One region of the Tardiphaga sp. 709 genome, then DNA from elsewhere that is predicted to be linked to it. Evidence: riboswitches for the same ligand, from Rfam matches in the RefSeq annotation. Region 1 holds a riboswitch; the other holds the start of a gene.
What was found. A riboswitch is a leader RNA that binds a small molecule or an ion and turns the genes downstream of it on or off. The one in region 1 is predicted to bind S-adenosylmethionine.
Positions count from the first base shown of each region.

Region 2: linked by a shared signal. The riboswitch ahead of RSO67_RS14385 (homoserine O-acetyltransferase) and the one ahead of RSO67_RS19775 (O-succinylhomoserine sulfhydrylase) in region 1 are both predicted to bind S-adenosylmethionine.

Region 1 is NZ_CP135529.1:4,048,026-4,063,600, forward strand. Features, by position in the region: gene pstA (phosphate ABC transporter permease PstA) at 1-494, shown strand, start outside; gene pstB (phosphate ABC transporter ATP-binding protein PstB) at 491-1,318, shown strand; gene phoU (phosphate signaling complex protein PhoU) at 1,347-2,060, shown strand; gene phoB (phosphate regulon transcriptional regulator PhoB) at 2,152-2,856, shown strand; gene RSO67_RS19735 (GcrA family cell cycle regulator) at 3,099-3,608, opposite strand; gene RSO67_RS19740 (aspartate aminotransferase family protein) at 4,055-5,293, shown strand; gene argF (ornithine carbamoyltransferase) at 5,293-6,231, shown strand; gene RSO67_RS19750 (Hsp33 family molecular chaperone) at 6,506-7,504, shown strand; gene apaG (Co2+/Mg2+ efflux protein ApaG) at 8,370-8,762, opposite strand; gene RSO67_RS19760 (OpgC domain-containing protein) at 8,993-10,249, shown strand; gene RSO67_RS19765 (SGNH/GDSL hydrolase family protein) at 10,246-11,004, shown strand; gene RSO67_RS19770 (SGNH/GDSL hydrolase family protein) at 11,004-11,975, shown strand; gene RSO67_RS19775 (O-succinylhomoserine sulfhydrylase) at 12,128-13,309, opposite strand; SAM riboswitch at 13,392-13,471, opposite strand; gene RSO67_RS19780 (2'-deoxycytidine 5'-triphosphate deaminase) at 13,579-14,685, shown strand; gene RSO67_RS19785 (hypothetical protein) at 14,702-14,908, opposite strand; gene RSO67_RS19790 (Crp/Fnr family transcriptional regulator) at 15,346-15,575, opposite strand, start outside.
Region 2 is NZ_CP135529.1:2,920,867-2,936,441, reverse strand. Features, by position in the region: partial or broken gene RSO67_RS14445 (TIGR02302 family protein) at 1-231, shown strand, start outside; gene RSO67_RS14440 (response regulator) at 423-800, opposite strand; gene RSO67_RS14435 (MJ0042-type zinc finger domain-containing protein) at 816-1,679, opposite strand; gene ftsE (cell division ATP-binding protein FtsE) at 1,808-2,467, shown strand; gene RSO67_RS14425 (ABC transporter permease) at 2,460-3,431, shown strand; gene RSO67_RS14420 (YdcF family protein) at 3,512-4,237, shown strand; gene RSO67_RS14415 (lysophospholipid acyltransferase family protein) at 4,264-5,037, shown strand; gene RSO67_RS14410 (gamma-glutamylcyclotransferase) at 5,197-5,754, opposite strand; gene RSO67_RS14405 (DUF2125 domain-containing protein) at 5,882-7,072, shown strand; gene RSO67_RS14400 (prephenate/arogenate dehydrogenase family protein) at 7,199-8,137, opposite strand; gene hisC (histidinol-phosphate transaminase) at 8,139-9,242, opposite strand; gene RSO67_RS14390 (chorismate mutase) at 9,269-10,120, opposite strand; SAM riboswitch at 10,324-10,403, shown strand; gene RSO67_RS14385 (homoserine O-acetyltransferase) at 10,491-11,693, shown strand; gene metW (methionine biosynthesis protein MetW) at 11,696-12,382, shown strand; gene RSO67_RS14375 (TIGR02594 family protein) at 12,724-13,368, shown strand; gene RSO67_RS14370 (MOSC domain-containing protein) at 13,375-14,148, opposite strand; gene clpB (ATP-dependent chaperone ClpB) at 14,380-15,575, shown strand, end outside.

The sequences.
Region 1 (15,575 bases):
CCATCATCATCGGCCTGTTCGTTTATGGTGCGGTGGTGGTTCCGATGGGCGGCTTCTCGGCTCTCGCCGGTTCGCTTGCGCTCGCCGTGATCGTGATCCCCGTCGTGGTTCGCACCACTGAAGACATGCTTGGTCTCGTGCCGAACCCGCTGCGCGAAGCGGCCTCGGCGCTCGGCCTGCCGCGCTCCCTGGTCATCAAGCGGATCGCCTATCGTGCAGCCCGCGCCGGTCTCATCACCGGCGTGCTGCTGGCGACCGCGCGTGTCGCTGGTGAAACGGCGCCGCTGCTGTTCACCGCGCTGAGCAACCAGTTCTTCAGCCTCGATCTCACCAAGACGATGGCCAACCTGCCGGTGACCATCAACAACTTCGTGCAGAGCCCCTACGAGTACTGGAAGCAGCTCGCCTGGAGCGGTGCCCTGATCATCACCTTGACCGTACTTGCCCTTAACATTGGCGCGCGCATTCTCGGCGCCGAGAGGACAGCAAAATGAGTGAGCTTTCTGTGTCGTCTGGCGTTCCTTCCGTCTCGATGCCGCCGCCGTCGGCCCTGCAGGGCGAGACCCGTCCCAAGGTCACCGTGCGCGACCTGAACTTCTACTATGGCGAACACCACGCCCTGAAGAAGATCAACCTGACGCTGATGGCGAACCGGGTGACTGCGTTCATCGGCCCGTCGGGCTGCGGCAAGTCCACGCTGCTGCGCATCTTCAACCGTATGTATGATCTGTATCCCGGCCAGCGCGCCGAAGGTCAGCTCATGCTCGACAATCAGAACATTCTGGATCCGAAGCTGGATCTCAACCTGCTCCGCGCCCGCGTCGGCATGGTGTTCCAGAAGCCGACCCCGTTCCCGATGACGATTTACGAAAACATCGCCTTCGGCATCCGCCTCTATGAGAAGATCTCCAAGTCGGAGATGGACGTGCGCGTCGAGAGGGCGCTGCGCGGCGGTGCGCTCTGGAACGAAGTCAAGGACAAGCTCAACGCGTCGGGCCTCAGCCTGTCGGGCGGTCAGCAGCAGCGTCTGTGCATCGCGCGCACCATCGCGGTTCGGCCGGAAGTGATCCTGTTCGACGAGCCGTGCTCGGCGCTGGACCCGATCTCGACCGCGAAGATCGAGGAGCTGATCGACGAGTTGAAGGATCAGTACACGATCGCGATCGTGACCCATAACATGCAGCAGGCTGCCCGCGTCTCCGACAGCACGGCCTTCATGTATCTCGGCGAGCTGATCGAGTTCGATCAGACCAACAAGATCTTCACGTCGCCGACCGATCGCCGCACCCAGGATTACATCACCGGCCGCTTCGGCTGACGCGACATATTCGCGGGAGGAATTTGAGATGGCTTTTGAACACACCACCAAGGCTTTCGACGACGATCTGCAGGAGCTGACCCGTCTCGTCGCCGAGATGGGTGGCCTCGCAGAACGGCAGATCGTCGAATCCGTCGATGCGCTGATCCGCCGGGACGTCGCGCTCGGTGCGCGCGTCGTTGCCACCGACGCCGAGATCGACCAGTTGCAGCGCACGATCGAAGAGCGTGCCGTGCTGACCATCGCCAAGCGCCAGCCCATGGCTGTCGATTTGCGCGAGATCGTCGGCGCGCTGCGCGTCGCCACCGATCTCGAGCGGATTGGCGATCTCTCCAAGAACATCGGCAAGCGCGTCAATGCGCTCGACAGCGATTTCCATCCGCTGAAGCTGATCCGCGGCCTCGAACACATGACTGACCTCGTGACCACCCAGGTCAAGGCCGTGCTCGACGCCTATGCCGCACACGATTTGCCGGCCGCCATGACGGTGTGGAAGGGCGACGAGGAAATCGATGCGATCTGCACCTCGCTGTTCCGCGAACTCCTGACCTATATGATGGAAGACCCGCGTAACATTTCGTTCTGTATCCACCTGATGTTCTGCGCCAAGAACATCGAGCGGATCGGTGACCACGCCACCAACATTGCGGAAACCGTGTTCTACATGATCGAGGGCCAACAGATCCTCGACAAGCGCCCGAAGGGCGACATGACCACATTCGCGAATACGCCGACGGTCTGAAGCATGATCCGGAAAAGTGGAAGCCAGTCTTCCGCAAGGATCATGACCTAAAGGCTTTTCGGACGTCACTGAGGATATTGACCATATGGCTGTGAATGCACGCATTCTGGTGGTGGAGGACGAGGAAGCCCTCACGACGCTTCTTCGCTACAACCTCGACGCCGAAGGCTATGATGTTGAAACCGTCGCGCGCGGCGACGATGCCGACACCCGCTTGAAGGAGCGGGTGCCGGATCTCGTGGTGCTCGACTGGATGCTGCCGGGTCTTTCCGGCATCGAACTGTGCCGCCGTCTGCGCGCACGGCCTGAAACCAAGGCATTGCCGATCATCATGCTGACGGCGCGGGGCGAAGAGAGCGAGCGCGTTCGCGGTCTCGCCACCGGTGCCGACGATTACATCGTCAAGCCGTTCTCCGTGCCGGAGCTCCTGGCCCGCGTGAAGGGCCTGCTCCGTCGTGCAGCTCCCGAGCGTCTCGCCACCGTCTTGGCGTTTGGCGACATCGAACTCGACCGTGACAAGCGCCGCGTCGTGCGGTCCAGCCGCCCGATTGATCTCGGTCCGACCGAATATCGCCTGCTGGAGTTCTTCCTGGAACATCCGGGCCGGGTGTTCAGCCGTGAGCAGTTGCTCGACAGCGTCTGGGGCCGCGACATCTATATCGACGAGCGCACCGTCGACGTGCATATCGGCCGCCTGCGCAAGCTGCTCAATCCCGCCGGTGAGCCCGATCCAATCCGCACCGTGCGCGGCGCCGGCTATGCGCTGGACGATCGCTTCGACAAGGCGGCGGAGTAGATATCTTCCTTCTCCCCGCCTGCGGGGAGAAGGTGGCCCGGCATAGCGCAGCGACGCCGGGTCGGATGAGGGGGACTCTCCATCGGCTTCGGAGTCTGTGGAGCGTCCCCCTCACCCGACGCCCTCATGCTTCGCATGCGGGCCTCGACCTCTCCCCGCAAGCGGGGCGAGGTAAGAAGCCCCAAATAAAAAATGCCCGGCTCATCACCGGGCATTTTCATTTGGTTTAGATGCTTTCCAGCTCAGCGCGTCGGCTTTGGGACCGCGCGGCGGCGGTCGCTGGCCGGCTGATAGGCGATACGCGAGTGATGCGCGCAATAGGGGGCACCGGCCAGGGCCTTGCCGCCGCAGAAATAGAAGTCCGCGCTCGACGGATCGCCGATCGGCCAATGGCAGGTGGCTTCGTTGAGTTCGACCAGCGACAGGCGCTGGCTGATCGGCACGATGTTGTCATAGGCGATCGGGTCGGGCTCGGCCTCGATCTCGTAATTATGGGCCAGCGCGGTATTGCCGCGCGCCATCGGGCGGGCGACGCGTACCATCTGCTGCGCCGGGCGCGCCTTGCGCTGCCGCGGAGCTGCCGAGGAGGGGCTCTTGGCACGACCGGACAGGCCAAGGCGGTGAACCTTGCCGATCACGGCGTTGCGGGTCACGTTACCGAGTTCCGCAGCGATCTGGCTGGCGGAAAGGCCGCCTTCCCAGAGTTTCTTCAACTGTTCGACGCGATCGTCGGTCCATGTCATTACCGTCATCGCCGTTTTCCCTTCGTGAGCGCCGGCCTGACCGGGCAGCGCTGCGAGTTGAGACTTCAAAAATCCCTGCGGTCAGAATCCTTTAGCGCTCACCGGGCGCGAATTTCGCGTCCGGCTGTTACGCCGCACTGGATGTGTCAAAAGGATCTACCGCCGCACGAGATGTCGTATCCGACGAGGCAAAAGCTACAATATGCCGTGACTCGCGCGCAAGAGTCGGGCATGCCGCGTCCACATGCTTCTGCAAGTAAAGCTGCAAAATCGGCTTTTTCTGCGACTCCGTGTGACTCGAAAGCCGCAGTGCGCGGTTGACAGTCTTCACAGCACACATAGAATAATGCCCACGTGCCGCCCGAGAAGGGCGGCACGTTTCGTTTCTAGGGTCCGTTGTTCGATTTCGCACAGTTGTCATCGACGCGGCCGCAGTCTTTTCGATCGGATCGGTTATGACCAGCAACGCAACGTCTTCGCCCCTCTCTCAGGCTCACTTGCTGCCTGTTTTCGCGCGTGCGGATGTCGCTTTCGAGCGCGGTGAAGGCGCGTGGCTGATTGGAACCGATGGCGAGCGCTATCTCGATTTCACCAGCGGCGTCGCCGTGAACGCACTTGGCCATGCGCACCCACATATGGTCGCCGCATTGCAGGAGCAGGCCACCAAGCTCTGGCACATGTCGAACCTGTTCAAGAGCCCGGACGGCGAGCGCCTCGCGGCCCGGCTGTGCGAACAGAGCTTTGCCGACTTCGTGTTCTTCGCCAATTCGGGTGCGGAAGCGATGGAATGCGCGATCAAGGTGACCCGGCACTATCATTTCTCCAAAGGCCATCCCGAGCGCACGCGCATTATCACCTTTGAAGGCGCGTTCCATGGCCGGACCCTCGGCACGCTCGCCGCGACCGGCGCTGCCAAATATCTCGAAGGCTACGGCACGCCGCTCGACGGCTTCGACCAGTTGCCGCTCGGCGATATCGAAGCCGTGAAGAAGGCGATCGGTCCGAACACCGCCGGCATTCTCATCGAGCCGCTGCAGGGTGAAGGTGGCGTGCGTGCGCCGAGCAACGCGTTCTTCGGCGCATTGCGCGAACTCTGCGACAAGAACGGCATCCTTTTGATATTCGACGAAGTGCAGACCGGCATGGGCCGCACCGGCGAGTTGTTCGCCTATCAGCGCATCGGCGTGACGCCTGATGTGATGTCGCTGGCCAAGGCGCTCGGCGGCGGCTTCCCGATCGGCGCGTGCCTCGTCACGGCGGAAGCGGCTGAAGGCATGGCGCCCGGCTCCCACGGCTCGACCTTTGGCGGCAATCCGCTGGCGGTGGCCGCGGCGAATTCCGTGCTCGATATCATGCTGAAGCCCGGCTTCTTCGACCATGTGAAGAAGATGTCGCTGTTGCTGAAACAGAAACTCGCAGGCGTGGTCGATGGCCATCCAGATGTGCTCAGCGAAGTGCGCGGCGAAGGTCTTCTCATCGGCCTCAAGGCTGTCGTGCCGGCGGGCGATCTCGTGGCCGCACTGCGTGACGCGAAGCTGCTCACCGTTGGCGCCGGCGATAATGTCGTGCGCTTCCTGCCGCCGCTGATCGTCAGCGAGGCCGAGATCGAGCAGGCCGTGCAGCGGCTGGAACAGGCTTGCGTGGCTCTCGGCTCATCCGCCAAGGCATCTGCAAAGACGCAGGGAGCCGCGTGATGAGCACGTCACCGCGGCACTTCCTCGATCTCACGGCCGTGCCGGCCAGTGAGTTGCGCAATATCATGAACGCGGCTGCCGCCATGAAGGCGAAGCTGAAGGGGCGGGATGGCACCAATGCCGAGCCCGATCGTCCGCTCAAGAACAAGACGCTGGCGATGATCTTCGAAAAGCCGTCGACGCGCACCCGCGTGTCATTCGAGGTCGGCATGCGCCAGCTCGGCGGCGAAGTCGTGATGCTCACCGGTGCCGAAATGCAGCTCGGTCGCGGCGAGACCATTGCCGACACCGCACGCGTACTGTCGCGCTTCGTCGACATCATCATGATCCGTATCCTCAATCATGACTCGCTGGTGGAGCTTGCGGAAAATGCGACGGTGCCGGTCATCAATGGCCTGACGCGGTTCTCGCATCCCTGCCAGGTGATGGCGGATGTCATGACCTATGAAGAGCACCGTGGTCCGATCAAGGGCCGGACCGTGGCCTGGACCGGCGATGACAACAATGTGTTGATGTCCTGGGCGCATGCGGCCGAGCGCTTCCAGTTCAAGCTCAATATCGCGACGCCGCCGCAGCTGTCGCCGAAGAAGCCGTTCAAGGACTGGGTCAAGGCTGCAAACGCGCCGATCACCTTCAGCGACGATCCCGATGCGATGGTGAAGGGCGTCGATTGCGTCGTCACCGACACCTGGGTGTCGATGGGCGACAAGGACGGCGAGACCCGCCACAACCTGCTTAAGCCCTATCAGGTCAATGCGCGCCTGATGTCGCTGGCCAAGCCCGATGCGCTGTTCATGCATTGCTTGCCCGCCCATCGCGGCGATGAGGTCACCGACGAGGTGATCGACGGTCCGCAGTCGGTGGTGTTCGACGAGGCCGAAAACCGTCTGCATGCGCAGAAGGGCATTCTGGCCTGGTGCCTCAACGCGGTGGCGTGATCTTTTCTTCCCCTCTCCCCGAGCGCAGCGAAGCTGCGCGCCGTGGGAGAGGGTGGATCGAACACGCGAAGCGGGTTCGAGACGGGAGAGGCATATCCACAAGCGCCGAGCTTTGCGGCTATCCCTCTCCCGCCTTCGCTTCGCTCAGGCACCCTCTCCCACTGCGCGGAGCTTTGCTCCGCTGGGGGAGAGGGGAAGAAGCCGTGCGTCACCTGGATTTCCCGGTTCCATCGCCCCCTTTCACTTGCGGCCCTCCGCCCCCAAATAGAGCGCCATGACCCCATCAAATCCAAATCTCCAGCCCGACGCCCCCATCCGCGCGCCGTCCTCCGTTCCGGTCGATGACGCGGTGCTGCCCTTTGAGGTTGCGCCGCTCGATCTGCGCGGGCGGCTGACGCGGCTTGGCCCGGCGCTCGACGAGCTGCTCGCCAAGCATGATTATCCCGCGCCGGTGGCCAAGCTGCTCGGCGAGGCGATCGTGCTGACCACGCTGCTCGGCTCGTCGCTGAAATTCGACGGCCGCTTCATCCTGCAGACCCAGACCGACGGTCCGGTGTCGCTGATGATCGTCGACTTCCGCGCGCCCGATAAAATGCGCGCCTATGCGCGGTTCGATGCCGAGCGCCTTTTGCCCGGTCTCGGCACCGCGGCGCTGCTCGGCAAGGGCCATCTGGCGATGACCGTCGATCAGGGGGCGGATATGAGCCGCTATCAGGGGCTCGTCGCGTTGAATGGCGGCACGCTGGAAGATGCCGCGCATGAATACTTCCTGCGCTCCGAACAGATTCCGACCAAGGTGCGCCTCGCCGTCGGCGAAGAATGGCGCAGCGGCGAGGAAGGCGGCCCGAAACATCGCTGGCGCGCCGGTGGCATGCTGCTGCAGTTCCTGCCGAAGGCGCCGGAGCGCGTGCAGCGCGACCTCCATGCCGGCGATGCGCCGGAGGGCGCGACCGTGGATGCCGTGCCGGAAGATGACGCCTGGGTCGAGGGCCAGTCGCTGATTGGCACCGTCGAGGATGTCGAGCTGATCGATCCGGATCTATCCGGCGAGCGGCTGCTGTATCGCCTGTTTCACGAGCGTGGCGTCCGCGTGTTCGCCCCATCGCCGCTGCGCGCGGAGTGTTCCTGTTCGCGCGATGCCGTGTCCGGCATGCTCAAGAGCTTCGAGCCGCAGGACCGCGCCGATATGGTCAAGGACGACAAGGTCGTCGTGACCTGCGAGTTCTGTTCGTCGGTGTACGAGTTCACACCGCAGGAAGCGGGCGTGGAGTAGGCATTCGCCCGCGTCCTCCCGACTCAAGCTCGTCATTCCGGGGCGCATGAAAGCGGCGAAGCCGCTGAAATGCGAACCCGGAATGTCAGAGTGTTTGGCGCTGAACAGGTCAGGATTCCGGGTTCACGTGCGCGAAGGCGCGCCCGTGCCCGGGAATGATAGCTTGGCGCGCCTAAACATTTTTTCCTATCTCTAATTGACAACATCCCTCCATGGACTATATTCCCCATCGTCCTGCCCCACCGAGAGGGGCGATCGCGATCGTCACGTTCGCGGGGTGGGATGCGGTGGACGCCGGAGATGCGGCGTTACGCGGTTTGGGGGTGACGTCTGTCTTCGGGCAGGACGGATCTGCGCCAGCACTGCCACTGGCAAGGAGACGGCCGACCTTCGGACGGAAAGACCCTCTGGACAGTGTGACGGACGACCAACTCGAAACGCGTCCGGCTTACTCGCTTGAGGCTCCCTGTCCCTCCGCCGTGGGACCATCATTTTGGTGATCGGACCGTTCGCCAAGGCAAAGTGCAAGCAGGCTGAAAAAACACCGTATGCGGAACGTCGGGCACTTGCTCGGCGCCTCCGAAAGTCCTGATGCACCAACTTTGCGGAAGACCGCATTCGCATCAGGCCCAAGGGTGCAACGGGCACCCGGCGTTCCGCACGCCCTCTCGCAAGGGGGCGGGAATGCGAAGCACGACGGCGCCCCCGCGCCGCAAACAATGGGGGCGATGACGCATGTCTGAAGGACAAGGCTCTCCAGAACAGTGGCTGTTTGACAGTTGAATCTGCGATGGCGCACAGGCGCCAGCGATATCCCCCTTCAGCGCAGCTTCGCCGCTTGAGGGAGGGAGAAGAAGACCTGCCCCTAATTCAGCACACGCTTCCTGTCCGGTCCGTCCAGCGAAAATAGCGGCACGTCGATCTCGAACGGCTCACCGGTATCGGTCACCATCTGATAGGTGCCTTCCATGAAGCCGGACGTCGTCGGCAGCGGCACGCCCGATGTGTATTCGAAGCGTTCGCCGGGGCCGAGCACGGGCTGTTCGCCGACGACGCCTTCGCCGCGCACTTCCTGCATGCGGCCGGCCGCATCGGTGATGATCCAGTGGCGGGTCTTCAGCTGCACGGTCTCTTTGCCGGCATTGGTGATGACGACCGTATAGGACCAGAAGAACTCGCGCTTCTCCTGCGACGAGCGTTCGGGCATGAAATTCGGTTCGACGGTGACTTCGATCTGTCGTGTTATGGCGCGGTACATGGCGGTGTCATCGTTCAAAATACGTCGCAAGCATAGCGAAAACCGCGCCTTTGGCCAAATCACGTGAAGTTCGGCGTCCAACGCCGGCGGGCCATCGCTGTTTCAACATAGTTACCGCATAATCGATCCCTGATTTGGTTATGACGTGACGGATCGTCCCATGCAAATGGCCTGCGTGTGGTGGGACGGTTAATTTTCATTATGCGACGATTGCCGTTGAGCGGTGCTGAATGACCTCTGTTGTCGATCCGATCGCCGACCAGCTCCACGCAGACACGTCAATGCACGTATCCGCGTCGCGGGCCTCGGCGCGTGCCGATACCGTGTCGCTTCCCGTTGCAGGCACCGAGCGTGAGTTGCGTCTCGATCTGTTTCGCGGGCTGGCGCTGTGGCTGATCTTCATCGACCACCTGCCGCCGAATATCCTGACCTGGCTGACGATCCGTAATTACGGTTTCAGTGACGCTACCGAGATCTTCATCTTCATCTCCGGCTATACCGCCGCTTTCGTCTATGGCCGCGCGATGCAGGAGCAGGGCACGCTGGTCGCCAGCGCGCGCATCTTCAAGCGGGTCTGGCAGATCTATGTCGCCCACGTCTTCCTGTTCACGATCTTCCTCGCGGAAATCTCCTATGTTGCGACGCGGTTCGAGAACCCGCTCTATTCCGAGGAAATGGGAATTCTCGATTTTCTCAAACAGCCCGATGTGACCATCGTTCAGGCGCTGTTGCTAAAATTTCGCCCGGTGAACATGGACGTGTTGCCGCTCTATATCGTCCTCATGCTGTTCCTGCCGCCGATCCTCTGGCTGATGCGGCGCCGCGCCGATCTCACGCTGGCGCTGTCGGTCGGTCTTTATGCGCTGACCTGGGAATTCGACCTGCATCTGACCGCCTACCCGAACGGCGTCTGGGCCTTCAATCCGTTCGCCTGGCAGTTGCTGTTCGTGTTCGGCGCCTGGTGTGCACTGGGCGGCGCCGTCAGGATGTCGCGGATACTGTCATCCAACATCACGCTGTGGCTCTGCGTGGCCTATCTTCTGGCGGCGTTCTGGGTGACGCTGACCTGGTACATTCCGCAGATCCATCATCTGCTGCCGAAGGTCATCGAGCAGTGGATGTATCCCATCAACAAGACCGATCTCGACGTGCTGCGCTTCGCCCACTTCCTGGCGCTGGCGGCGCTCACCGTCCGTTTCCTGCCCAAGGAGTGGCCGGGGCTGAAATCGGTCTGGCTGCGGCCGATGGTGTTGTGCGGCCAGCACTCCCTCGAAATTTTCTGTATCGGGGTGTTCCTGGCCTTTGCCGGCCATTTCGTGCTGGCTGAGGTCGCCGGCGGAGCCGGCATGCATGCCCTGATCAGCTTCCTCGGCATAGTTGTTATGTCAACCGCCGCCTGGGTGTTTTCGTGGTACAAGGGCGTCACTGTCAAAGGCGGATCCCGCGCCAAACGATCCGACGCGGATCTCGCAGGAGGGGAAGCATGAAGGCCGTTCTGCGGCTCACGATGCTGGCTGGCCTGCTGGTGGCGGCTCCTGTCCGGGCCGAACCGCCCGCGCATACCTGTGAGGTTCCTGCCTACCTCCTGACATCCGAAAGCACCCTGCCCAAGGTCGAGGCCGCGGCAAAACCGGGCGGAAGGCTCGATATTCTGGTCATTGGCAGCCGATCCTCGGTGATCGGGGTCTCCGACCACTCCGCGGCCTATCCGAACCGGCTACAGACCTATCTCAAGGAGAAGCTGCCGGGCGTCGAGGTGAACGTGGCGCTGGAACTGCAGGTCAAGAAGACCGCCGAGGAAATGGCTCCGACCCTGGAACAGCTGGTGACGGACAAGAAGCCGAACCTGGTGATCTGGCAGACCGGAACCGTGGATGCCATGAAACAGGCCGACGCCGAGGACTTCCGGAACGCCCTGGATGAGGGCGTTGCCGTCATGCAAAAGGCCGGAACTGACGTCATTTTAATGAATCTGCAGTACAGTCCGCGCACGGAGACGATGATTTCCGGCTCCGCCTACCTAGATAATATGCGCGTGGTGGCGCAGCAGCACGACGTCCCGCTGTTCGACCGTTTCGCCATCATGCGGCACTGGAATGAGAGCGGTGATTTTGACCTGTTCAGCGCGTCGCCCGGCATGGAGCTGGCGAGGCGGGTGCATGATTGTCTTGGCCGGGCGCTTTCGACCTTTGTCGTCGATGCGGCCAAGATCAAAGCAGCGGATTTGAGGATTCAGCGTTAATGAGTTTCGTCGGCCATTTGTCTCGCTTTGCTGTCGTCGCTGCCTTTGCCGCCTCTACGACTCTCGCACTCCCGATCTCATCGTCCATCGCGCACGCCGAAGCGGCGCAGGCCGCCCCGGCTGACAGCAAGGGCGCCGACCAAAGCGTTGCGGTCAATGATCCCGCGGACGCCGCGAAGAGGGGCGTCGCTGCGAAGGCCATCGACAAGGTCAAGGAAGTCGCAAAGACCGCTACCGATATCTTGAGCCGCGTCCCCTGCCGCGCGCCGAAAGGCGGCATGAAGGCGATGGGCGCGCTGCCGCATGTGGCCAGCAAGCTTGTTGCCGGCAAGCCCGTGGTCATTGTTGCGTTCGGTTCGTCCTCCACCGAAGGCTACGGTTCGACGGCGCCGGAATTCACCTATCCGAACCGCCTCGCAGCGCAGTTGCATCGCGCCTATCCCTCGGCCAATATCACCGTGCTCAACCGCGGCAAGGGCGGCGAAGACGCGCCGGAAATGATGGCGCGGTTGCAGAGCGAAGTGATCAATTCGAAGCCTGATCTCGTGATCTGGCAGGTCGGCACCAATGCGGTGCTGCGCAATCTCGATCCCGGCGAAACCAGCAAGATGGTGGAAGACGGCGTCGCCCGCATTCAGGCGGCGGGCGCCGATCTGGTGCTGGTCGATCCGCAATATTCGCCGCTGGTGAATACGCGTCCCGAAGGCACCAGCAAGATGGTCTCGCTGCTGCATAAGGTGGCCGAACTGCGCAAGGTCGGCATCTTCCCGCGCTTCGAAGTGATGAAGGAATGGCACGAAGGCCAGCAGATGTCGTTCGACAGCTTTGTCATTGCCGACGGCCTGCATATGAACGATTGGGGCTATGCCTGCTTCGCGCAGTTGCTCGGCGACAACATCATCAAGTCGGTCGGCCAGGTGAAGCTCGGCATCAACGAGCCGCAGATTCAGCAGGCGCAGAAGCCGCTGTAAGTTCGAAGAGGGGCGAATACCTCTCAGCCGTCATTGCGAGCCTTGGCGAATTGCGAAGCAATTCGTTTGGGCGAAGCAATCCAGTCTTGCTTGAAAGAAAGTCTGGATTGCTTCGTCGCAAGTGCTCCTCGCAATGACGATGGAGAGATTGGCTAAGCCTTCGCCAGCGCCGCTTCAAGATCCTCGATCAGATCGTCACGATGCTCGAGGCCGGCCGAGAAGCGGATAAAGCCCTCTGTGATCCCGAGTTCGAGCCGTGCTTCCAGCGGCAGGCGCTGATGCGTCGTCGTCGCCGGATGCGTGACGAGGCTCTTGGCATCGCCGAGATTGTTGGAGATCCGGGCGACCTTCAGCTCATTGAGGACGCGGAACGCCGCTGCCTTGCCGCCCTTCACCTCGAAGCCGATCAGCGTCGAGCCGGCGCGCATCTGCTTCTTCACCGTTGTCGCCTGCGGATGGTCCTCGCGGCCCGGATAGATCAATCGCGAAATCTTCGGATGCTGGGCCAGCACATCCGCGATCGCCGCGGCCGTCTGGGTTTGCCGCTCGACGCGGATCGCCAGCGTCTCCAGTCCCTTCACCAGCGTCCACGCATTGAATGGTGAGATCGAGGGGCCGGTCTGGCGCAGATAGTTATGAATATGCTCGTCGATGAAGTCCTTCGACGACAGGATGATGCCGCCGAGACAACGTCCCTGACCGTCGATGTGCTTGGTTGCCGAATACACGACGACATCTGCACCGAGCGCCAGTGGGCTCTGCCAGAGCGGCGTCGCGAACACGTTATCGACAATCAGTCGCGCGCCGCCGGCATGGGCGATGTCAGCGATGGCAGATATGTCGAGCACGTCGAGCGTCGGATTTGTCGGACTTTCCAGGAACAGCGACTTGGTGTTGGGGCGCATCGCCTTCTGCCACTGGTCGAGGTCGAGGCCGTCGACGAGGGTGAATTCGATGCCATAGCGCGGCAGCAACTCCTCGATGACGTAGCGACAGGACCCGAACAGGGCTTTCGCAGCAACGACGTGATCGCCCATGCGCAGCGGCGCGAGAATGGCGGTGGTCACGGCGGCCATGCCGGTGGCCGTCGAGCGCGCAGCCTCCGCACCTTCGAGGTCGATCATGCGGCTCTCGAACATCGACGTATTCGGATTCGAAAAGCGCGAATAGATGAAACCGGGATCTTCGCCCTTGAACCGCGCCTCGCAGGCTTCTGCGGTCTCGTAGATGAAGCCCTGCGTGAGGAAGAGGGCTTCGGACGTCTCGTTGAATTGTGAGCGCAGCGCGCCGGAATGAACGAGCCGGGTTTCGGGGCGATAGGACTTCGTAGACATGTGACCTCCAACGTACCCGCGTAACACGGGCACAAAAAACCGGCCTGGACGGACGTCCTCAGGCCGGGATCGCATGCTGGAAGGACATGTGTCCCCGGCCTGTTTAGCGACTTATTTTACGTGGCTGCAAGCCGGCCGGCTCAAATCACCACGGGATAACGATGTGCATATTCCCGCTTGCCCTTTTCGTCAAGGCGGGGCTGAGATAACCGGTAAAGTCGCTATTTTTCAGTGTATTCTCGCTGAAGGACGACCGAAGGACGAGACCTGTGCCGTTTACGCTTGCCCCCGATGCCGATGGAATTCTGCCCGACCGCATGATTGCAGCGATGGCCGATGCTGGCCTGATCCTGCCGGAATATCCCTTCGTCGAGAGCCAGATCCAGCCTGCCAGCCTCGATCTGCGGCTCGGCTCCATCGCCTATCGCGTGCGCGCCAGCTTCCTGCCGGGGCCGAATTCGACCGTCGCCGAGCGCATCGACGAGTTGAAGCTGCACGAGATCGATCTGTCCGACGGTGCGGTGCTGGAGACCAACTGCGTCTACATCGTGCCGCTGATTGAAAGTCTGGCGCTGCCGCCGAACATCTTCGCCGCCGCCAATCCGAAGAGCTCCACGGGACGCCTCGACGTGTTCACGCGGGTGATTGCTGATGGCACCAGACGGTTCGATGTGATCGGTGCGGGCTATCACGGGCCGCTCTATGCCGAGATCAGCCCGAAGACATTTCCAGTCCTGCTGCGCGAAGGCTCGCGTCTGTCGCAGGTGCGCTTCCGCGTCGGCGATGCGGTGCTCGATACCGAAGCGCTGGAAGAACTCCACGCGCAGGAGCCGCTAGTTGATAGCGAGACGGCGGATCTGAACAACGGCCTCGCACTATCGGTCGATCTCTCTGGCGAAAACGCCTCGGGCTTCGTCGGCTACCGCGCCAAGCGTCATACCGGTGTGGTCGATATCGATCGTCGCGGTGGCTACAGCGTCAATGAATTCTGGGAGCCGATCTCGGCGCGCAAGGACGGCACGCTGATCCTCGATCCCGGCGAGTTCTACATTCTCGCCTCCAAGGAAGCGGTGCAGGTGCCGCCGGACTATGCCGCCGAAATGGTGCCGTTCGATCCGCTGGTCGGCGAATTCCGCGTGCATTATGCCGGCTTCTTCGATCCCGGCTTCGGCCATGATGGCGCCGGCGGCAAGGGCTCGCGCGCCGTGCTCGAAGTGCGCTCGCGCGAAGTGCCGTTCATTCTCGAACACGGCCAGATCGTCGGCCGTCTGGTCTATGAGCGCATGCTGGATCGTCCGGATGCCCTCTATGGCCAGCGCATCGGCTCAAATTATCAGGGCCAGAGCCTGAAACTTTCGAAGCACTTCAAGGTCTGACGGGGGCGTCGTCGCGTCAACGCTTCGCAGTCTGTACCAATGCCGCAGGCGACGGCGATAATGCCCGCTTCATCGCGGCGTAAGTGCGCAACTGCGCGGCGCTCTTCAGAGCGTGATCGCGCGCTTCGCCGGGCGGCAGCAATGCGGCCTCGCTGGTCCGGGAAGCCGCCTGGATATCCAGGTGATCGGCCGAAAGAAAGACCATTTTCTGCCTGTTGCGCATCGTGCTTGTCCTTTCACGGCGTGCCTAATTCGGCGCGCGAAGGTCGGCGTCGAGCCATCCTGCAGATCTGGATTTCATAGGGTCTTCGGCAAGCAAGGCTTTGATGAAATGGCCGCATGACCCGCATTCGAACGAGCGCGAGTCCACCCCCGACGACCCCGGACCGATCCGGGCGAGCATCATGCGGGACATGCATCTGGGGCAGCGCGGACGTTCGCTTGAAGTGAGATTGTTCGGTTCGGGCCGAATTTCAATCATGGTGCACCCCTGTGTAACAGGCGGGAGCACGATGCTCTCAGTCACCGACAAAAGCCGATGTGCAGCTCGGTGATGGCGGACCATGCGCTCCATATGTCGGAGAGTCGACATAATTCTCCGGTTCCATCATTAATTCGCGGAACCTCGGGCTTTGGATCAGTCCGGTGTTCGACACTGGCTTAGTTAGCGCTTGAAAGCCTTTGGAAGCACTCGCACGACAAGTCTTCGACCTTCTGTCGGTCAAGTATTTTGATGGTCCCGCGCGCGTAGGTAATGATGCCCGCCTTCTGCAGATTGCTCGCGACGTCCGTGACCGACGTACGTCGCACACCCAGCATCTCGGAAAGGAACTCCTGCGTCAGCTCGACCGTATCGCTTGCGGCACGATCGGACGACTGGAGCAGCCAGC
Region 2 (15,575 bases), 1.1 Mb from region 1:
GGCCCCGGCAACAATCCCGGCCGCCAGCAGAGCGGTGGCCGGCAAAGCGATCCGCTCGGGCGTCCGCTGCGTGGCCGCGAACTCGGCGACGACCTCACGGTGAAGATTCCCGGCGAGATCGACGTGCAGCGCGTGCGGAGAATCCTGGAAGAATTGCGTCGTCGCCTCGGCGACACGACCCGGCCGCAGCTCGAACTGGATTATATCGAGCGGCTGCTGAAGGATTATTGAGGGGCAGCTGTTGAAGCGCTGGCGGCAATAGCATCCCTCCCCCTTGCGGGGAGGGTCGGCCGATAGGCCGGGGTGGGGGTGCCACAAGCAGCGCTCTCACGTGGGGCGAGACCCCACCCGTCTGGCCTTCGGCCAGCCACCCTCCCCGCTGCGCGGCTCCGCCGCTTGGGGGAGGGATAAGAAAGAGCCCTCTATCCCTTGTTCTTTACCGCCAGTGCGTCCGCGACCGCAGTGCGGATATCAGCGACCGAGAACGGTTTCGTCACCACATCGTGCACGATCGCATTCAGGCCCGTCGCGCGTTCGCGCTGGTCGGCATAGCCGGTCATCAGCAGGATCGTGAGTTCGGGGAAATCGCGCGCGACGGCCAGCGCCAACGCGATGCCGTCCATCACAGGCATCTTGATGTCGGTCAGCAGCAGGTCGAATGCGCCGCCCTGCTCGTTGAGAATCTCCAGCGCCTCGGCGCCGTCTTCGGCCGTGACGATCTCGTGGCCATCCATGGCGATGGCGCGGCCGACCAGCAGCCGCATCGATTCTTCGTCATCTGCAATCAGGATACGCGCCACGACAACTCCTCAGACTTACGCGCCGGCGACGTCGCGCTTGTTGAAGAAGCGCACATCGATACTGCGGCCCTCGGCCGGCGGCGAGGCCAGCCGCGATCGAAACCATGTCTTGTCGCCGGGATTGAGGCCGGGCTGTTCGAGCACGGCGTTCCAGCCATATATTTCAGTCCCCTTCTCGTCGCGTACCACGAAACGCAGGCGCGGCAATGCGGTGGGGATGCGGGTCTCTGACACGATCAGGCCCTCGATGAGCAACACCGACTTGCCATCGACGGTCTCGGTGGTGACCTTGACGTCCTTGAAGGCAAGGCCGCGCACATTCACGTCGAGGCCGACCGCCTGATAGAAAGTCGCGGTTTGCGGCATCAGCTTGACCAGATCGACGCGCCAGATCACCAGTGCGAGCAATAGCGACGCCATGGCAGCGGTAGCGATCGGCAGACTGTGCCTCGGCATGACGAACAGGCGCGGCAGCGACGGTACGAAACGGCGGAGCGCGGCAAGGCGCGATGGCGGAGTGGCCCGCATCGCGGCCACGGCGTCGTGCTGCGCCAGTGTGGCCCAGTCGGCCTCCTCGGTACGATCATTGGCATCGACCGGCCAGTCGGCCGAAATCGACGGGCTTTCGACCACCGGAACGTTTGGCGCCGAGGCGTCGTCATCCTCGGTCACGCCCCAGGCGCTCATGTCCTCGTTCGGATCGGGCTCGCTGGCCTTCGCCGCCATGGCGGGAACACGGGCTTCGGCACGGGAGAGGTCCTCCGGCCGCGCCAGCCAGACTTCCTTGCAGCGGGCGCAGCGCACCGTCCGTCCGGCATCGCCGAACGTGGCCGGGTTCACGGCGTAGGACGTCGTGCAATTGGGGCAAACGATATGCATGGAGCCGATAGCCGATGACATGGCCGGCAGGCTACAAGACGACCGTTAACGAATCGGAAACCATAACGGCCGCACAAGCAATTGACCGTCTTTTTGAGGCTTTTTGAACCCATCGAACGGAGCTGAATGTGGTCCGGTTCGAAAATGTTGGTTTGCGCTACGGGCTTGGCCCGGAGATTCTGCGCGACCTCAATTTCCAGATCCCTGCGCATTCGTTCCAGTTTCTGACCGGTCCCTCCGGCGCCGGCAAGACCTCGTTGCTGCGCCTGCTGTTCCTGTCGCTGCGGCCGACCCGCGGCCTGGTCAATCTGTTCGGCCAGGATATCTCGCTGCTCGGCAAGGACGAGATCGCCGACCTGCGCAAGCGCATCGGTATCGTGTTGCAGGATTTCCGTCTGCTCGACCACATGACGACCTATGAGAATGTCGCGCTGCCGTTCCGGGTGATGGGGCGTGAGGAGTCCAGCTACCGGCGCGAAGTCATCGATCTGCTGAAATGGGTGGGCCTCGGCGACCGCATGGACGCACTGCCGCCGATCCTGTCGGGCGGCGAGAAGCAGCGCGCCGCCATTGCGCGCGCCGTGATTGCGCGGCCCATGCTGCTGCTGGCGGACGAGCCGACGGGTAACGTCGATCCGACGCTGGGCCGGCGTCTGCTGCGGCTGTTCATCGAACTCAACAAGTCGGGCACCGCGGTGATTATCGCAACCCACGATATTACATTGATGGATCAATACGACGCGCGGCGCATGGTGCTGCATCAAGGCCGGCTGCATATCTATGAGTAGAATCGGCGAAGAACACGGCCCGCTGATGGACCTCGGCACCGATCGCCCGCAGGTCCCGGCGAAGGCGCGCAATGCATCCCCGATCGTGCCGCGCGGTTCGATCGCCGGCCGCGCGCTGGTCGCCGTCGTCGCCATCATGACCTTCCTCGCCTCCATCACCACAGGCGCAGTGCTATTGATCAGCGCGTCGGCGTCGGAGTGGCAATCGGAAGTCGCCAGCGAAATCACGATCCAGGTGAAGCCGGTGGGCGGCCGCGATCTCGACCGCGATACACAGGCGGTGACCGATGCCATTCGCGGCCAGCCGGGGATTGTCGAGGTGCAGCCCTATAGCCGGGAGCAATCGGCGCAGTTGCTGGAGCCGTGGCTGGGCACGGGACTGTCACTCGACGACCTGCCGGTGCCGCGCGTGATCATTGCGCGCGTCACTCCAGGCGCGGCGCTCGATATCGTTGGTTTGCGCAAACGGGTGACGCAGGCTGTGCCCTCGGCCAGCGTTGACGATCATCGCGCCTGGGTGGAGCGGATGCGCTCGATGACATCGGCAACGGTGCTGGCCGGGCTCGGCATCCTTGCGCTGGTTATTATCGCCACCATTATCTCTGTATCCTTTGCGACGCGCGGCGCGATGGCGGCGAACCGGCCGATCGTCGAAGTGCTGCATTTCGTCGGCGCGGGCGACCGCTATATCGCCAATCGCTTCTTCCGCCACTTTCTGCGGCTTGGCCTGCAGGGCGGTATCATTGGCGGCGGTGCCGCGATGCTGATGTTCGGATTTTCGGAGTCGATCGCGAGCTGGTTTTCCGGCACGCCGGTGGGCGACCAGTTCGCCGCATTGCTCGGGACGTTCTCGCTGCGGTCGTCAGGCTATCTCGCGGTGGCAGGGCAGGCGCTGTTGATAGCAGGAATTACCGCCTGGGCATCGCGCCGCACATTGTTCTCGACGCTGAACGATATCGAGTAACGCGTCAGGCACCGGCGGTGGCATCGCCAAGGCGCCGAAAAATACCTAAGATTGCTGCCAAAGGACCAAACGCCAGACCGATGACCTTGCTCGACGACCAGGACACCACGGGGATGCACGTCGCCGCGCCACCGCGGCGGCGCGTCATCCGTGCGGCACTCGTGGTCGCGTTCGCGCTGTCTTTCATGGTCGGCGCCATCGGCTTCGTTGCGTTTCTTGCGCAACTCCGCAGTGGCGAATTAAAGCCATCCGCCAATGCCGACGGCATCGTGGTCCTGACCGGCGGGTCGTCGCGCGTTGCGGACGCGCTCGAACTGCTCGCCAATGGCTTCGGCAAACGGTTGCTGATCTCCGGCGTGCATCCCACCAACGGTGCGGCCAATATCTCGCGCACGCTACCGGACAGCCAGCGGCTGCTGGATTGTTGCGTTGATCTCGATCGCTCCGCCGTCAATACCCGCAGCAATGCGGTGGAGACCAAACGCTGGGTCCATGAGCGCGGCTTCAAGTCGCTGATCGTGGTGACCTCGAATTATCACATGCCGCGCGCGATCGTCGAAATGTCACATGAGATGCCGGATATCGAGCTGATTCCGTTCTCGGTGATTGGCGACAAATGGCGTGACGAGCCGTGGTGGACCAGTGGCCCGACGCTGCGGTTGCTGCTATCGGAATATGTCAAATATCTCGCGGCTGAAGCGCGGGTGCGGCTGGCGAATATCGGCATTGATCTGATGCCGGATTCCGGCAGCGACCAGCAGAGCGACGCGCCGCAACGCCGGCCGGCCACGGCGTCTGCGAATTGAACTGCAATTGAGCTGATCGGAACACCATGACTTCGATATTCGTGCGTTCGTTGATCTACAACGTGCTGTTCTATGTGCTGCTGGTGTTCTGGATCCTGGTGGCGATTCCAACCTTCGTGATGCCGCCGCGCGCCTTCATGGCGATCGCGAAAGCGTGGGCGACCAGCAGCATCTGGCTCATGCGTATCGTCTGCAATACCAGGGTCGATTATCGCGGTCTCGAGAAAATTCCGGCGGGGCCGCTGGTGGTCGCCTCGAAACATCAATCGATGTGGGAGACCTTCGCGCTGATGCCGTTCTTCGATCGGCCGCTGTTCATCTACAAGCGCGAGCTCGGGCAGATTCCGTTCTTTGGCTGGTACCTCAAGAAGTCGAAGATGATCGGCGTCGATCGTGATGGCGGGGCGCGTTCGCTCATCGATATGGCTAAGCGCGCCACCGAAGAAATCCAGCTCGGCCGTCAGCTCATTATCTTTCCCGAAGGCACGCGTCGGCCTGTCGAGGCACCACCGGATTACAAACCCGGTGTCGCGCAGATCTACGCCAAATCCGGCGCGCCGTGTCTGCCGGTGGCGCTGAATTCCGGCCTGTTCTGGCCGCGCCGCACTTTCCTGCGCTATCCCGGCACGCTGGTGGTGGAGTTTCTCGACCCGTTGCCGCCCGGCCTGCCACGCAAGGAATTCATCGCGGCGATCAGCACGTCGATCGAGGCAGCCACCGATCGCATCGTTGCCGAGGCGCGCGCGGAGCAGGCGACGATCTTCGGGCGCGTGCCGAATGTGGCGGTGAAGGAGTCGTGATCTTCCCTTCTCCCCTTGTGGGAGAAGGTGGCGCGGCCGAAGGCCGCGACGGATGAGGGGTAGCCGCAGGGCGCGGAGCCTGTGGCTACCCCTCACCCGTCTCGACCGCTAACGCGGTCGATCCACCCTCTCCCACAAGGGGAGAGGGCAAGACAGATCTCACTCGTGCAGCATGGCTGCGAGCTGATGGAGCTGCGCGTCGCGAAAACCCTCGGCCTCGATGGCCTTCACGGTCGACAGCACGTAATCGCGGTTCAGCCCGGAACGGCCGTGGCCCTGCCGCACGAAGTGCAATTGTTCGCTGAGGCTCAATCGTCCGGCATATTGCACATGGCCGCGATCGACCACATAGGCCAGCGCGCTGACCCGGGTGCGCTCCACGTCATCCAGCCAGACCGAGCGCATGACCTCGCGATAGACATGGGTGGTCTGCTCGCGCTCCCTGAGATAGGCGATGGTGTCGTGGCGCAGCTTGGCGGCCACGCGAAAGGCAATGCCGCGGCAGGCGCCGCCGCGGTCCAGGCCGAGCACGAGGCCGGGCTTTTCCGGCGTGCCGCGGTGGTCAAAGGAATAGACGCAGAGCGCCCGATGTTCGCCGATCAGCCGGGCTGGGACCTGTTCGATGAACTCGAAGCCCGGCCGCCACATCAGCGAGCCATAGCCGAACACCCAGAGATCGCTGTCGGAATCGGGCTCGGCGGTGATTTTCGCGGTCATCCTGCCGACCTAGCAGAAACCTTGGGCCCGGGCGATCTTGATTTCCTGCAATGTGGCCCTGCGACGACAGGATAACCCCATGAAAGGGATCGCCGATTTGACAAAATCATGCGATCTACGTCCCGCCATGTCCGAATATGCACAGCCCACCCAGCGCCGCCTCTGGCCGATTTTCATCCTGCCCGTCATCATCGTCGTCCTTGCGGCGGCGTGGAGCGGCTTCTGGTTCTATGCCGCGTCCAAGGTCGACGAAAACGTCGATATCTGGCGCGCCCGCGAGGCCGCGGCTGGCCGCGTCTATGATTGCGCCAACCGTTCGGTCTCCGGCTTTCCGTTCCGGCTCGAAGTCCGCTGCAGCGGTGTCAGCGTTTCGCTGACCTCGCAAACGGCCACCCAGAATGCGACGCAGGTGCCGATCACCGCGAAGCTCGGTGAGATCGTCGTGGTTGCGCAGATCTACACGCCGCGGCTCCTGGTCGCCGAATTCACCGCGCCGGCCGTCCTGTCCGATCGCGGTCAGCCGGCGATGGTGATGAATTGGAGCTCCGCCCGCAGCAGCATCACCGGTCTGCCGGGTACGCCTGACAGCGCCGACATCGTGTTCGACGACGTGTCGCTCGACCGCTTCGCCGGCTCGGTGCAGGCGCCGACCGCGCGCGCCAAACAGGTCGAATTGCACGGCCGCACGGCAGTGAATTCGACGCCGGACAAACCGGTGATCGAGACGGCCCTGCAGATCAGGAGCGGCAGCATTGCCGATGTTCATCCGATCCTCGCAGCGCCGTTCGATGCCGATATCCGCGCATTGCTCAGCGGCCTCAAGGATGTCTCGCCCAAGCCGTGGCCGCAGCGTTTCCGCGAGCTTCAGGCTGCAGGTGGGCGCGTCGAGATCGTGCAGTCGCGCGTCCAGCAGGGCGAGATCCTCTCGCTGGCGACGGGCTCGCTCGGTCTGACCGCCGCGGGCAATCTCGACGGCGAATTGCAGATGACCGTGGCGGGGCTGGACAAGGCTATCGCCGCCCTCGGGATCGACAAGTTGCTGGAGATGGGCGTGCCTCAGGAGGCGCTGGATCGCATTGCGCCCGGCGTGAAATCGCAGGACGTCAACAACATCCTCGGTGCGCTGGATCGCGCGATCCCCGGTCTCGGCAATGTCGTACGCAAGAACGCCGGCAGCGGCCTTGCCGCCGGCGTCAATTCGATCGGGACTGCGGCTGTCCTGGAAGGTAAAGCGGCGCGGTCGTTCCCGCTGAAATTCGTCGATGGCGCGGTGTTCCTCGGGCCGCTGCGCGTGGCGCAGATCCCGCCGTTGTTTTAGGCGTGAGGTTCACCGGCCTCTCCACGTCATTGCGAGGAGCGAAGCGACGCGGCAATCCAGAAGCCGCAAAGCAAGTAAGGCTGGATTGCTTCGCTTCGCTCGCAATGACGGCTGTTGGTCCTGCGCTCAGTCCTTCTTCGTCAGGGCCTGATGCTTGCGCCCGAAGTCCGGCGCCGCTTCATCCTGACCGATACTCACGATGCCGCGGCGGATCGCACGCGTCCGGGTGAAATGCTCGAACAGCGCATCGCCGTCATCGCGGCGGATGGCGCGGGTCAGCTTCGACAGGTCTTCCTGGAAGGTACCGAGCATTTCCAGCACCGCGTCCTTGTTGGCGAGGAATACGTCGCGCCACATGGTCGGGTCTGATGCTGCGATACGGGTGAAATCGCGGAAACCGCCCGCGGAGAACTTCAGCACTTCCGACCTCGTGACGTCTTCGAGCTCGTCGGCCGTGCCTACGATTGTATAAGCGATCAGATGCGGCAGATGGCTGGTGACCGCGAGCACCAAGTCGTGATGCGCGGCCTGCATGATCTCGACATTGGCGCCGAGTGCAGCCCAGAAGCCGGTGAGCTTCTCGACGGCTGCGGGATCCGCGCCCTCAGGCGGCGTCAGGATGCACCAGCGATTGCTGAACAATTCGGCGAAGCCGGAATCCGGACCGGAGTTTTCCGTGCCGGCGACCGGATGCGCGGGAATGAAGTGGATGTTGTCCGGCAGATATTCCGACATCGCATGCAGCACGGAGGCTTTCACCGAACCGACGTCGGAGACGATCGCGCCAGGCGAAAGATGCGCCGCGATGCTCTTTGCCACGTCGCCCGCCACGCCGACGGGTACGCAGGCGATGACGAGATCGGCATCCTTTACCGCGCTGGCATTGTCGTCGGCTATGCGATCGGCGAGTTTGATCTCGACGGCGCGCGCGCGCACGGCCGCCGAATTGTCGGTGGCAACCAATTCACCGGCAAGGCCGAGCTGCTGGATGCCGCGCGCCAGCGACGAGCCGATCAGGCCAAGCCCGATCAGCGCGATACGTTTGAAGGGCGGCGTGGCGCTCACGTCATTGCCCCGAATTCGATGCCATGAATTCACGCAGCGTCTCTATCACCAACCTGTTGGCTTCCTCGGTGCCGATGGTCATGCGCAGCGAGTTCGGCAGGCCGTAATTGGTTACGGCGCGCAGCACCAGCCCGCGCCTGGTCAGGAACGCATCGGCATCCGCTGCGGTCTTGCCGGTCGCCGGAAAATGCATCAGCAAGAAATTGGCTACGCTTGGCGTCACCTCAATGCCGAGCTTGGTGATTTCCTCGGTCAGGATGCCGATCCACTTGGCGGTGTATGTGCGCGACATCTCGACATGGCCGGTGTCCTCGATCGCCCCCACTGCGGCCATCATTGCCGGCGCCGAGACGTTGAACGGCCCACGAATCCGGTTCATCGCATCGACGATGTGCGCAGGGCCGAACATCCAGCCGATCCGCAAGGCGGCCAGGCCGTGCACCTTCGAGAAGGTGTAGGTGGCGACGGTATTCTCGGTGGTCTTCGCCAGCTCCAGGCCGTTGTCGTAGTCGCCCTTGGTCACGTAGTCCCAGTATGCGGCGTCGAGCACCAGCAGCACGTGCTCCGGCAGGCCGGCGCGCAGGCGCTTGATCTCGGCGGACGGCAGATAGGTGCCAGTCGGGTTGTTCGGGTTCGCCAGCCACACCAGCTTGGTGCGCGGCGTGACGCAGTTCAGAATCGCGTCGACGTTGCAGGTGAAGTTGGTTTCCGGAGCGACCACATTGGTGGCGCCGTTCGCCTGGGTAGCGATTGGGTAGACCAGGAAGCCGTGTGCGGTCGAAATCGCCTCGTCGCCGGGGCCGAGATAGACATGCGCAATCAGGTTGAGAATTTCGTCGGAGCCGGCACCGCAGATGATCTGCGCGGGATCGAGGCCGAAGCGGTGGCCGAGCGCCTCGCGCAGTACCTTCGACGTGCCTTCCGGATAATCCTCGAGATGCGCGACAGCGGTGGCAAAGGCGTCCTTGGCGCGCGACGATGGGCCGAACGGCGTCTCGTTGGCCGACAGCTTGTAGGTCTTGCGGCCCGGCTCCACCACCGGGCTCTTGCCAGGGGTGTAGGGCGCGATATCGAGAATGCCGGGCTTCGGCACAGGACGGGACATCTTCAACTCCAGAACGTCAGATTGGCTTACGAGCGCGGTGCGCCGCCGGCGGGCACGGTATAGCGGGTTGCGTGGCTGCCGACGAGAGCCGTGGAGCGCACCGAGGCACCAGCCTCGATCAGCGCCGACTTGATCTTGTCGAGGCTCGAGGCCGAGGTGATTGAGATCAGCAGCGCTGCACCGTCAAAGGCGGTATCCGGCACGGCGACGATTTCGGCCAGCGGCGACAGCGCGCGCGCGGTCTCGGCATTCCAGCCGGATACTCGCACGCTCCACATCTCGACTTCGGTCACCATGGCGCTGTCGGCGACGCGCGACACCACAAACACGGGAAGCGCGGCCGGATGGTCGGCGCGTTCGATGAACGGCAGGCGTGCGATGATCTTCGGCGCGCCCTGGGCTTCCAGTGGAATCCACCATGGCGTGCGGCTGGACGTCGCCGAGACAAGCGCGAGATCGCCCTTGGACTTGGCCACGGCCTCGACCGCTGCGGCGGCGCTGAAATGCGCGACGTAAGGTACGGTGAAGCCGAAATGAAAGCGCGCGGAATCCCGCATAGCGCTTTCGCCGAGCGACAGATCCGCATGCACCGAGAACGGCGCCTGAACGTAAGTGAAAGTCGAGATGATCACCCGCCAGATGCTCTCGACGGTGTCGATCGGCAGGATGCCGCGATGGCGCTGCACCAGACGGCGCATCATGTCGGCCTCGCGCGCCGGCCGGAAGGCGGAGCCGACCTCCTGGGTCTGCTTCACCGAAATCAGCCGGTCGATGATGTCGCCGCGCTGCATCAACAGGGCGTGAACCTGCGCGTCGATGCTGTCGATCTCTTTGCGCAGTTCATCCAGCGAGGGCGGAGCGGGTGGTAATTTCGACATGTTCAAAACCTTCGGGACGGGAGGCGTGATAGGTCCCGTCAAGCTTGCCGGGCCGGCTCCGGGGAGCCGGCGGGCACGGCCATTGATTAGGTAAGACGGTGCCGGAAAGCAAAGAAAACATGGAGGATTTGGCCGCAGGGCAGTTGGGCAATTTGACCGGGGGATGCCCATATTGACGGCAGGCGGGTGTGGGACTAGTTTCTGGGTTCTTCCGTGGTCATTTGAGCCGGCCGGCTTGCAGCCACGTTAAACAACTCGCTAAACAGGCCGGGGACAGTTTGATCCCGGCCGAGCTATTTGTTCAGGCCGGGTTTTTTATGGCCTGATTCCGGTTTTGGTTTGAGAACCTCCTGAGGAGGCCGGTATCAAGATGGTAAATGTCGAACTGGTGAAGAGTCCGGTTGTCCGCCCCGATGAGCGTGGACATGAAGCCGATCATCCGACCTCGCTGGTCGCGGGTTTTGGCATGGATCAGCCGCTGCGGCTCGACTGCGGCATCGACCTCGCCCCGTTCCAGATCGCCTATCAGACCTACGGAACGCTCAACGCCGACAAATCCAACGCCATCCTGGTCTGCCACGCTTTGACCGGCGACCAGCACGTCGCCAATATCAATCCGATCACCGGCAAACCCGGCTGGTGGCAGACGCTGGTCGGCCCCGGTAAAGCGCTCGATACCGAACGCTACTTCATCATCTGTTCGAACGTGCTCGGCGGTTGCATGGGCTCGACCGGTCCGGCCTCGACCAATCCCGCCACCGGCAAGATCTGGGGACTGGATTTCCCGGTCATCACCATTCCCGACATGGTGCGCGCGCAGGCGATGCTGATCGACAGTCTCGGTATCGGCCAACTGTTCTGCGTCGTTGGCGGTTCCATGGGCGGCATGCAGACGCTGCAATGGACTGCGGCCTATCCGGAGCGCGTGTTCTCCGCGCTGGCGGTTGCCTGCAGCACGCGGCACTCGGCGCAGAATATCGCGTTCCATGAATTGGGCCGTCAGGCCGTGATGGCCGATCCCGACTGGCGCGGCGGGCGCTATTTCGAGGAAGGCACGCATCCGCATCGCGGCCTCGGCGTCGCGCGGATGGCCGCGCATATCACCTATCTGTCGGATGCCGCTCTGCACCGCAAGTTTGGCCGCCGCATGCAGGACAGGGAGTTGCCGACATTCTCCTTCGATGCGGATTTTCAGGTCGAGAGCTATCTGCGCTATCAGGGCTCGTCCTTTGTCGAGCGCTTCGATGCCAACTCCTATCTCTATCTGACGCGTGCGATGGACTACTTCGATATCGCAGCCGATCACAACGGCAAGCTTGCGGAAGCGTTTCGCGATACGCAGACGCGCTTCTGTCTGATGTCGTTCACATCAGACTGGCTGTTCCCGACGGCGGAATCGCGCGACGTCGTGCACGCGCTGAATGCCGGCGGCGTCCGCGTGTCCTTTGCGGAGATCGAAACCGACAAGGGCCATGATGCCTTCCTGCTCGACGTGCCCGAGTTCCTCGATATCGCCGGTGCATTTCTGAACTCCGCAGCCTCCGTGCGCGGCCTGCCTGTTACGGGGACATAGAGATGGCGTTTCCACAACAAGTCTTGCCGCTGAATTCTGCGGTGGCGACGCCGGCGCCGCGCGGCACGCAGGATTATCGTGGCGATCACCTCCTGGTCGCGGAGATGATCAGGCCGGGCTCGAAGGTGCTCGACGTCGGCTGCGGCGATGGCGATCTGCTGCAGCTCCTGGAGAGCCGCGGCATCGACGGCCGCGGCATCGAATTGTCGCGCGAAGGCGTCAACCGCTGCGTCGGCAAAGGCCTCGCAGTGGTGCAGGGCGACGCCGATACGGACTTGATCAACTATCCCGACGATGCGTTCGACTACGTGATCCTGTCGCAGACGCTGCAGGCGACGCGGCAGCCGCGTGTCGTGCTGGAAAATCTGCTGCGCATCGGCCGCAGCGCGATCGTGTCGTTTCCGAATTTCGGCTTCTGGAAGATGCGCGTGCAATTGCTTGTCGGCGGCCGGATGCCGCGCACGGAGAATCTGCCCGCGACGTGGTACGACACGCCGAACATCCACTTCTGCACCATCAAGGATTTCGTTGTTCTGTGCGACGAGATCAACGTGAAGATGGAGCGTGCCGTTGCACTCGATCTCTATGGCCGTCCGCTCCGCCTCAATGCGCCGTGGTGGTTCTGGAACATGTTCGGGGAGCAGGGCGTTTTCCTGCTGAGCCGCGCGAGTAAATCGGCGCAACCCTGATCGCGTGTAGATTTCCGCCTGATGGAAGCAGAAATACCGCATTCTATGCGGCTTTTCACGCCGTGTGCCGGTCTGCGATGCACGCCAAAGATGCGCTTAAAAGCTAATTCGAATAGGTAATATAAGCGCGCATTCTGTCGAATGGGTGGCTGGTATGTCTATACGTATGGCGTCCGTTGAAGTTGAAGCGATTCACTCCGATGTCGCCGTTAAAAAATCGTCACTTGAACCGTTCTAGGTCTTGTTATCGCCATACCAACTTCGTTACCACGCCCGTCCCGATTGTTGGCCCGCGTATTTGGGCCGATGGGGTTCGGGGGTGTTAAGAGGAAAAATTCGGTATGGTTCAGTTCTTTGCGTATCGCCGTGCACTTCGCATCTCGGCTCTTGCGGTGTGTTCGGCGGCAGTTCTCGCGTCGGTCTCTCCTGCGTCGGCACGTCCTCATCACGGCGCTTCGCGTCATTCGCACCACGTCGGCAAATACACACACAGCACGCGTCATCACGTCCGGCATCGCGCGCGGTATGCGCGGCGCAGTGCCCGAGTCGAACAGCAGGCGCCTTCGTTCGGCGACTCCACAAATTTCAATAACGCCAATGCAAGCATGAACCAGCCTTCCGGCGGCTTCGGCGGTTCGGGCATCGTCGATGCAGCGCGCAGCTTCATCGGTCGCGGCAATCCGACCGCCCGCGGTCGCTTGTGGTGCGCAGCGTTCATGAACCTCGTATTGAAGCGCACCGGCCATCAGGGCACGGGCTCGGATATGGCGCGCTCGTTCTCGAGCTATGGCCAACGCATCTCCGGTCCGCAGGTCGGCGCCATCGCCGTGATGTCGCGCGGTCGTCGCGGCGGTCATGTCGGCGTCGTCTCGGGCGTCGATGCCAAGGGCAACCCGATCATCGTCTCCGGCAATCACGGCAACCGCGTCGCCGAGTCGGTGTATTCGCGTGGCCGCGTTTACGCCTACGTGATGCCGACGAGCTGAGCTCGTCTATTCTTCGACGACGATCTTATCGCCGGCGGCGATCGTGCCGCCGGTGATGACCTCAGCGTAAATTCCGCAATCGGCATGACCGTAGGTCTGCAGCAGCGTTTTCGGAATCGTCAGATCTCGCGCGGCCGTATCCGGGTCGACATTGGTCGCTGCACAGCGGACGATGCGCTTCACCACCTTGAGCCGGGTGCTGCCGATGGCGAGCGTTCGGTCGATCAATTCGAATTCATACCAGGCCGGCCAGCCCGTTACATGCAGGTTGCCGCGAAAGCGCAGCGGATGCACCGGCTGTCCGACGGCTTTTTCGAGATCTTTGACGCTGGCGAGGTTGATGATCGACACCACCTTGCGCGGCACGTCCGAAAAGCTATGGCCGTCCGCGAACAGCACCTTGGGTGGTCCGCGCAATTCATCGGCAAAATGTGCAGCGAAGAACGCTTCGATTTCCGCACGTCCTTCGGCCGTCTGCAGATCGGCTCGCGCTGCCTCCACATTGTCCTGCCGGATCGTCAGCGTATGGCTGGCGTCGTCGTAATGGCTGCGGAGCGCCGCCAGGCGCTCGTTGCGCATCAGCATCAGAAACTGGGTCTTGGGAAAATATTGCGGCGCTGTCGGGTCGAACCCGATCGGGCCGTTCTCGATGGCGTATCGCCGGTCGGCCGGCAGGGTCTGGCCGGGCTTCAGCGTGACTTGTTGCAGAGGCTCGGGCGTCAGGCCCTTCACGGGATAGCGGTAGATGCTGGCAACGCTGGCGTAAGACTGTTCTGGCATGGTTCCGGTCTTAAGAGATTTGGGCCCGCGGCGCCATCGCCTGGCCGATTGGAATTTTATGCGGACCCCTTCCGTTTCGGGAACTGGCTGCCCACATTTGCATCAAGCTGGTTTTGACGCCAGCGACGACCGCAGCCGGTTGACGACAATCAATGCGGCCTGCGGATACCCAATGAAGATGCCCAATCCGTGCTTTCGAGGCGGACAGGGCAGGCCGAGGGACAACACACGATGAATATTGAGAAATACACCGAACGGGTGCGCGGCTTTATCCAGTCGGCGCAGTCACTGGCCGTGCGCGAGGGCCATCAGCAATTCTCGCCGCTGCACATTCTGAAGGTTCTGCTGGACGATAGCGAAGGTCTGGCCGGCGGCCTGATCGATCGCGCCGGCGGCAACTCCCGCGCCATCCTGAAGGCGACGGAAACCGAGCTGGGCAAGATGCCCAAGGTCTCGGGCGCAGGGGCCGGGCAGGTCTATCTGGCGCCGGCGACTGCGCGCGCCTTCGATGCCGCCGAAAAGGCCGCCGAAAAGGCCGGCGACAGTTTCGTCACCGTGGAGCGGCTGCTGCTTGCGCTGGCGCTCGACAAGGACTCCGAAGCCGGCAGCCTGCTCAACAAGGGCGGCGTCACCCCGCAAAATCTCAACGCGGCGATCAATGCGCTGCGCAAGGGCCGCACGGCGGATTCCGCCACGGCCGAAAACGCCTATGACGCGTTGAAGAAATATGCCCGCGACCTGACCCAAGCCGCGCGCGATGGCAAGCTCGACCCGGTGATCGGCCGCGACGAGGAAATCCGCCGCACCATTCAGGTTCTCTCGCGGCGGACCAAGAACAATCCCGTGCTGATCGGCGAACCCGGCGTCGGCAAGACCGCCATCGTCGAAGGTCTTGCGCTGCGCATCCTCAATGGCGACGTGCCGGAGAGCCTGAAGGACAAAAGCCTACTGTCGCTCGATCTCGGTGCGCTGATTGCCGGCGCGAAATATCGCGGCGAGTTCGAGGAGCGGCTGAAGGCGGTACTCGGCGAGGTCACCTCGGCCGAAGGCGGCATCATCCTGTTCATCGACGAGATGCATCAGCTGATCGGCGCCGGCAAGGGCGACGGCGCCATGGACGCGTCGAACCTGTTGAAGCCTGCGCTCGCCCGCGGCGAATTGCATTGCATCGGCGCCACCACGCTCGACGAATATCGCAAGCATGTGGAGAAGGACGCGGCGCTGGCACGGCGTTTCCAGCCGATCTTCGTGGCTGAGCCGACTGTGGAAGACACCGTCTCGATCCTGCGTGGCCTCAAGGACAAATACGAACAGCACCACGGCGTCCGCATCACGGACTCTGCGCTGGTCGCTGCCGTCACGCTGTCGAACCGCTACATCACCGATCGTTTCCTGCCGGATAAAGCCATCGACCTGATGGACGAAGC